Tistrella mobilis: one gene and its partner. The protein of the gene in region 2 interacts with the protein of the main gene of each other region in a pairwise test. Links are inferred from orthologs where the notes say so. Each region holds a gene or a part of one and is shown on either strand. Other genes may lie near its edges. The genes, in order: secA and secG.

Region 1 (3,558 bases), 1.8 Mb from region 2 along the record:
CAACGGCACGCCCCACCAGCTGGCCGATCTGGGCATCCATGACACCGCGGTTCTGATGACCGGTTCTGCAGAAGACCCGTTTGCCCTGGCCCCTGGCGCGGCGGACGCGGTCTGGCGTTTCGACGCCTGATCCGGATCCGCCGGATGTGCCGTCCGCCCGCGGATGGCGGGATCCACGGTTTCGGGTGACAGCTTGTGGTGGTTTCAACCATCGCCGAGGTGCGCGCGCCCCATGTCTTCCGCTCCCCCCGCACTCGATGGCAGGGCCTGGGCACTGCTGCTCACCCTCGCCACGGTGGACGGGCGGCTCTTCCAACGCAAACGCCCGCGACATCCATGATGCCGCGGGCGTTTGCGCGTCGTCTGCAGCGGATCCGTCTCAGACCAGCCGGCCGTGGCAGTGCTTGAACTTCTTGCCGGAACCGCAGGGGCAGTTGCTGTTGCGGGGCGTGCGCTCCCAGCCGGCGGGCAGGGCCTCCGGCGGGGCATCCTCGCCCGGGGCATCGGTCACGGCCGCCGGGCCGGGCAGGCTTTCGGCGGTCGGCTGCATCGGCCGTTCCGCTTCCTGCGGCTGGGCGCCGGCCATGCGGATCTCCAGATGCGACAGCACCTGGGTCACGGTCTCGCGCATGCGATCCAGCATCGCCTCGAACAGCGAGAAGGCCTCGCGCTTGTACTCGTTCAGCGGATCCTTCTGCGCATAGGCGCGCAGCACGATGCCCTGGCGGAGATAGTCCAGCTGGAGCAGATGCTCCTTCCAATGGTGGTCGATGATCTGAAGCAGCAGGCTCTTCTCGACCCGGTGCATGGTCTCGGCACCATAGGCCTCGATCTTCTGCGCCATCACGGCATCGGATGCCTGGGTGATCCGCTCGCGCAGGATGTCGGGATCGATGCCTTCCTCTGCCGCCCAGTCCTTGATCGGCAGGTCGACCGCCAGCACCTTGCGGCAGCGCTCGGTCAGATCGTCGACCTTCCACTGCTCGGGGTAAGACTTCTCGGGGGCGTATTCCGAGACGATCTCACCGATGACCTCGTGGCGCATCGACAGCACGGTGTCGTCGACGCGCTCGGCATTCATCATCTCGCGGCGCTGTTCGTAGACGACCTTGCGCTGGTCGTTCATCACGTCGTCATAGCGCAGCAGGTTCTTGCGGATGTCGAAGTTGCGGGCTTCGACTTTCTGCTGGGCCTTTTCCAGCGCCTTGTTGATCCAGGGATGGGTGATCGCCTCACCCTCTTCCAGACCCAGCCGCTTCAGCATCCCGTCGATGCGCTCCGAGCCGAAGATGCGCATCAGGTCGTCTTCGAGCGAGACGAAGAATTTCGACGCACCGGGATCGCCCTGACGGCCCGACCGGCCGCGGAGCTGGTTGTCGATGCGCCGGCTTTCATGGCGTTCCGAGCCGATGACGTAGAGGCCGCCGGCCGCCATCACCTTCGCCTTGGCCTCTTCGAGCTGGGCTGCGATTTCGGCGGTGCGGCGGGTGCGCTCCGCCTCGTCGGTGACGTCGGCCAGTTCGACCTCGACCCGCATCTGAAGATTGCCGCCGAGCTGGATGTCGGTACCGCGGCCGGCCATATTGGTCGCGATGGTCACGGCACCCGGGCGGCCGGCCTGGGCGACGATCTGGGCTTCCTGCTCGTGATAGCGGGCGTTCAGCACCTGATGGGGCACGCCGGCCTCGGTGAACAGCCGCGAGATCAGTTCCGACTTTTCGATCGAGACCGTGCCGATCAGCACCGGCTGGCCCTTGGCCGAGGCCTGCTTCACCTCGGCGACGATCGCCTGGATCTTCTCGCGCTCGGTCCGGTAGACCTCGTCATCGGCATCCTTGCGCTGCACCGGCCGGTTGGTCGGGATGGCGACGACTTCAAGCTTGTAGATCTCGCCGAACTCGCCCGCCTCGGTCAGCGCCGTGCCGGTCATGCCCGACAGCTTCGGATAGAGGCGGAAATAGTTCTGGAAGGTGATCGAGGCCAGCGTCTGGTTCTCGTTCTGGATCGTCACCCGCTCCTTGGCTTCCAGAGCCTGGTGCAGGCCCTCGGAATAGCGGCGTCCGTCCATCATGCGGCCGGTGAACTCGTCGATGATGATGACCTTGTCATCCTTGACGATGTAGTCCACGTCGCGGGTGAACAGCTTGTGGGCGCGCAGCGCCTGGTTCACGTGATGGACGATGGCGACGTTCTCGACGTCGTAGAGCCCGCCCTGGATCAGACCGGCCTCGCGCAGCCCGGTCTCGATCCGCTCCTGGCCGGCCTCGGTCAGGATCACCGTGCGCTGCTTCTCGTCCTTTTCGAAATCCTCATCGCCCAGGCCGGGAATGAAGGTGTCGACCAGACGGTACAGGTCGGAATTGTCCTCGGTCGGCCCCGAGATGATCAGCGGCGTGCGTGCCTCGTCGATCAGAATACTGTCGACCTCGTCGACGACGGCGAAGTTGAACGGCCTCTGGACCATCTGGTCCAGACCGTACTTCATGTTGTCGCGCAGATAGTCGAAGCCGAACTCGTTATTGGTGCCGTAGGTGATGTCGGCGGCATAGGCGAGCCGGCGGGAATGGTCGTCCATGCCGGGCAGGATCACGCCGACCGTCAGGCCCAGGAAGCGATGGACCTGACCCATCCAGTGCGAGTCGCGCCGGGCCAGATAATCGTTCACCGTCACGACATGCACGCCCTTGCCCTCAATCGCATTGAGGTAGGCGGCAAGCGTCGAAACCAGGGTCTTGCCTTCGCCGGTCTTCATCTCGGCGATCTTGCCCTGGTGCAGAACCATGCCGCCGATCAGCTGGACGTCGAAATGCCGCTGGCCCAGTACCCGTCGCGCGGCCTCGCGCACGGTTGCGAAGGCATCCACCAGAATGGAGTCGGGCGTCTCACCTTTGGCGAGACGCTCGCGGAACTGGTCGGTGCGCGCGCGCAGCGCCGCATCGTCGAGGGCCTGAACCTCGGGCTCCTTGGCGTTGATGGCCTGCACCGCCCGCTGGAGCGACTTCACCGTCCGATCGTTGGCGGTTCCGAAAACCCGCCGGGCAAGAGCGCCGAACATGTAATCCCCTGACCTGCTCCACGAAACACGCGAGACCGTCCGGACCGGAGCATGCGGGGTGCGGACGGCGACGTCATCATGCGCGCGACTGAACATGGATGCGAGCGGAACCCGCCTCCACGAACGTTCCTCAAATAAGGGGTCGTGGGTGCCCTGTCAATCACGCGGGGGGTGCGGCCGGCGCTTCGTCGCCGATGGCGCTGCACGCTTGCAAGGTCATGGGTTTTCGGCACTTGTGATCAGCGTTGGCCTGTGCATCATGAGCGTCCTGATCTGCTGGCGGCGAAGTCGTCGGCAGGCGTCCTGACGGGCCGGCGACCTCTGCCCGATCCCCGCGCCCCGACCGACCCTTAGGGAGACTGTCCGCATGCTCATCCGCAGCGCGCGCCGGCCGATCACTGCCGCCCTCGCCGCCCTGCTTCTCGCCTCGGTCACCCATGTCCCGGCGCTGCGCGCCGACGAGGCGAAGCCCGCAGCCGACGATCCGGTGGTTGCCCGCGTCG
Region 2 (3,073 bases):
CAATCACCGCCATCTGCATGCCGAAGCAGATGCCGAAATAGGGAATACGCCGCTGCCGCGCGAAGGTGACCGCCGCGATCTTGCCCTCGGCGCCGCGCTCGCCGAAGCCGCCGGGGACCAGAATGCCGTGCACACCTTCCAGATGCAGCATGGCGTCGTCACGCTCGAACACCTGCGCATCGATCCACTTCAGGCGGACCTTGACGTTGTTGGCGATGCCACCATGGGTCAGCGCTTCGTTGAGCGACTTGTAGGCGTCCATCAGCTCGACATACTTGCCGACGACCGCAATGGTCACTTCGCCCTCGGGCCGCTTGATCCGGTCGACCACCCGTTCCCAGCCCGAAAGGTCGGGCCGTGGCGCGCCGGTGATGCCGAAAGACTTGAGCACCTGGGTGTCGAGCCCGTGCTCGTGATAACGGATCGGGACCTCGTAGATGGTCTCGACGTCGTAGGCCGGCACCACCGCCTCTTCGCGCACATTGCAGAACTGCGCGATCTTGCGGCGATCGGAGGCAGGGATTTCGCGGTCGCAGCGCACCAGCAGGATGTTCGGCTGGATACCGATGCCGCGAAGCTCCTTCACCGAATGCTGGGTCGGCTTGGTCTTCAGCTCGCCGGCCGCCTTGATATAGGGCACCAGCGTCACATGGATGAACACCGCCCGCTCGGGGCCCAGCTCGTTACCGAGCTGACGGATGCTCTCCATGAAGGGCAGGCTTTCAATGTCACCGACCGTGCCACCGATTTCGCAGAGCACAAAGTCGTGCGCCTCAGCATCGGCCAGGATGAATTCCTTGATGCAGTCGGTGACGTGCGGGATCACCTGCACGGTGCCGCCCAGATAATCGCCCCGGCGTTCGCGCGCAATCACCTCGGAATAAATCCGACCTGAGGTCACGTTGTCGTTGCGCCGGGCAGCGACGCCGGTGAAACGCTCGTAATGGCCGAGATCGAGATCGGTTTCGGCGCCGTCATCGGTGACGAAGACCTCGCCGTGCTGATACGGGCTCATGGTGCCCGGATCGACGTTGAGATAGGGGTCGAGCTTGCGAAGGCGGACACGGTAGCCGCGGGCCTGCAGCAGCGCGCCCAGCGCCGCCGAGCCCAGACCCTTGCCCAGCGAGGAAACCACGCCGCCGGTGATGAAGATGAAACGCGTCATGGGAGAAGCTCGTCCTGGTCTTTGGCGCGGGGGCGCGCCGGACGTCGATCAACGGGCGAAGGCCACGCTCCTAAAGCGCGGCCCGGCCGGCGATCGACACACCGGCCCGTCCTCGAAGTCCTTGAGCGGACCTGCCCCGACGGGCCCGGTCCATCAAGCTCCGAGCCCCGCGGCCGAAGCGGCGCGGGGCCCGAAGCAGTGTCGTCAGTTGGCGGCCGGGGCGGCCGGTGCCGAAGGCGGCGTCACCGTGTCGCCCGACGGCGCCGGTGCCGCAGGCGCGGCCGGCGTTTCAGCGGGCGCGGCCGGCGCCACGGGCGCGGTCGGCGTCGCCGGGGTGATCGGCGCTGCCGGACCTGCGGGCGCAGTGGTGTCGATGCGGTCGAGGACCGAGCCACCCCGGTTATGAGTGCCGCCGAGGATGGCGAGGCCCAGGCTGGTCAGGATGAACAGCGTGGCCAGCACGGCGGTCGCGCGGGTCAGCAGATTGGCCTGGCCGCGCACCGACATCAGCCCGCCGCCGCCACCGCCACCGCCGATGCCGAGCGCACCGCCTTCGCTGCGCTGCAGAAGAATCGTGATGATCAGCGCGATCGCCAGCAGCAGGTGGATGACCAGCAGAACACTTTCCATGGGGCGTGTGGTCCGTTCTCGAAAGTGTGGTCGCGAGGCCCGGAGTTCTGCCGGACCGCACGGGTTTCGTCAGGGGGGAGCCGCCGCCTCAGCGGGCCGGCGCCGCCGCCCCGATTGCCAGGAAGTCTGCGGCCTTGAGACTGGCACCGCCGACCAGGGCACCGTCGACATCGTCGACGCCCAGAATCTCGGCCGCGTTGCCGGGCTTCACCGAACCGCCATAGAGGATGCGGATGCCCTGGGCGGCATCGCCGAAGCGCGCCGCCAGACGTGCACGGATCGCACCATGCACCGCACGGATGTCGTCAGTGGTGGGCACGAGACCCGAGCCGATCGCCCAGACCGGCTCATAGGCCACGACCAGACGGTCGGCCGAGGCGGAAGCAGGGACGGAACCGTCGACCTGCGCCTCCACCACGGCCACGCCCTGGCCGGCCTTATACTGCTCCAGAGTCTCCCCGACGCAGATGATCGGAACGAGCCCTGCGGCTGCCGCCGCTTCCGCTTTCGCAGCCACCACGGCATCGGTTTCGCCATGATCCTGGCGCCGCTCCGAATGACCGACGATAACATAGGTGCAGCCGACATCCTTGAGCAGGACGGCGGCATGGTCACCGGTATGGGCGCCGGACGCCTTCGCATGGCAGTCCTGGCCACCCAGAGCAACGCGCGAGCCGCGGATGGCCTCACCCACGACGGGCAGCAGCGCGGCGGGCGGGCAGACGGCAAACTCGGCAGCCAGACCGTCTGCGCCCGCGGCAACTTCGGCCGCAAGCGCACGGCCATCGGCCACCAGCATGTTCATCTTCCAGTTCCCGGCGACCAGCGGCGTCGGACGATGCGGCATACCCGGTAGCTCCCGTTAATCTTAAGAGGCGGCTGCGGAAACGAGTCGATCTCTTGGCCGGTCCGGCACGCCACGGTCGCCGGCGGGTTTGCGGAGCGGCCATCATCGGTCGTCAGGTCCACGCACGCATTCACGCCCGGCAAACGCGTCTTCGCGTCCGGTCGGGGCTGCTATAACACGCCTCGCAGGGCATTTCCAGTCGGTGCGGCGGCACATAACGCAGGCCCGACATGCGGCAGGCGGGTTTCAAGATTGCGACGCGGAGGTCCCGCCTTCTATTATGCGCGCGACCGTGACCCCGGCCATGCCCCTATGCCGTGCCGCCGGGCCGAACAGAGATCAGGATCCGTCCCGCATGCTTAACCAGCTTCGCACCGCGTCCCGCCACTGGCTGTTCCGCGTGTTCCTTATCGCGCTTGCAGCCAGCTTCG

Evidence for each region.
Region 1: the proteins of secG (region 2) and secA interact in binary tests that used the Escherichia coli proteins (3 or more experiments, as listed by UniProt). The link is inferred for Tistrella mobilis from one-to-one orthologs.

Annotation. Positions count from the first base shown.
Region 1 is NZ_CP121017.1:4,159,876-4,163,433, reverse strand. The notes cover bases 180-3,420. They hold secA (preprotein translocase subunit SecA), read right to left. Parts: upstream 3,056-3,420; coding sequence 380-3,055; downstream 180-379. In the rest of the region: P7L68_RS24260 (ChaN family lipoprotein), read left to right, coding at 1-130; P7L68_RS24250 (peptidylprolyl isomerase), read left to right, coding at 3,423-3,558. UniProt on the Escherichia coli protein: Required for protein export, interacts with the SecYEG preprotein conducting channel.
Region 2 is NZ_CP121017.1:2,379,133-2,382,205, forward strand. The notes cover bases 83-2,838. They hold secG (preprotein translocase subunit SecG), read right to left. Parts: upstream 1,796-2,838; coding sequence 1,370-1,795; downstream 83-1,369. Other genes in these bases: P7L68_RS16580 (CTP synthase), read right to left, coding at 83-1,165; tpiA (triose-phosphate isomerase), read right to left, coding at 1,884-2,642. In the rest of the region: more of P7L68_RS16580, read right to left, coding at 1-82; P7L68_RS16595 (SurA N-terminal domain-containing protein), read left to right, coding at 2,998-3,073. UniProt on the Escherichia coli protein: Subunit of the protein translocation channel SecYEG. Overexpression of some hybrid proteins has been thought to jam the protein secretion apparatus resulting in cell death; while this may be true it also results in FtsH-mediated degradation of SecY.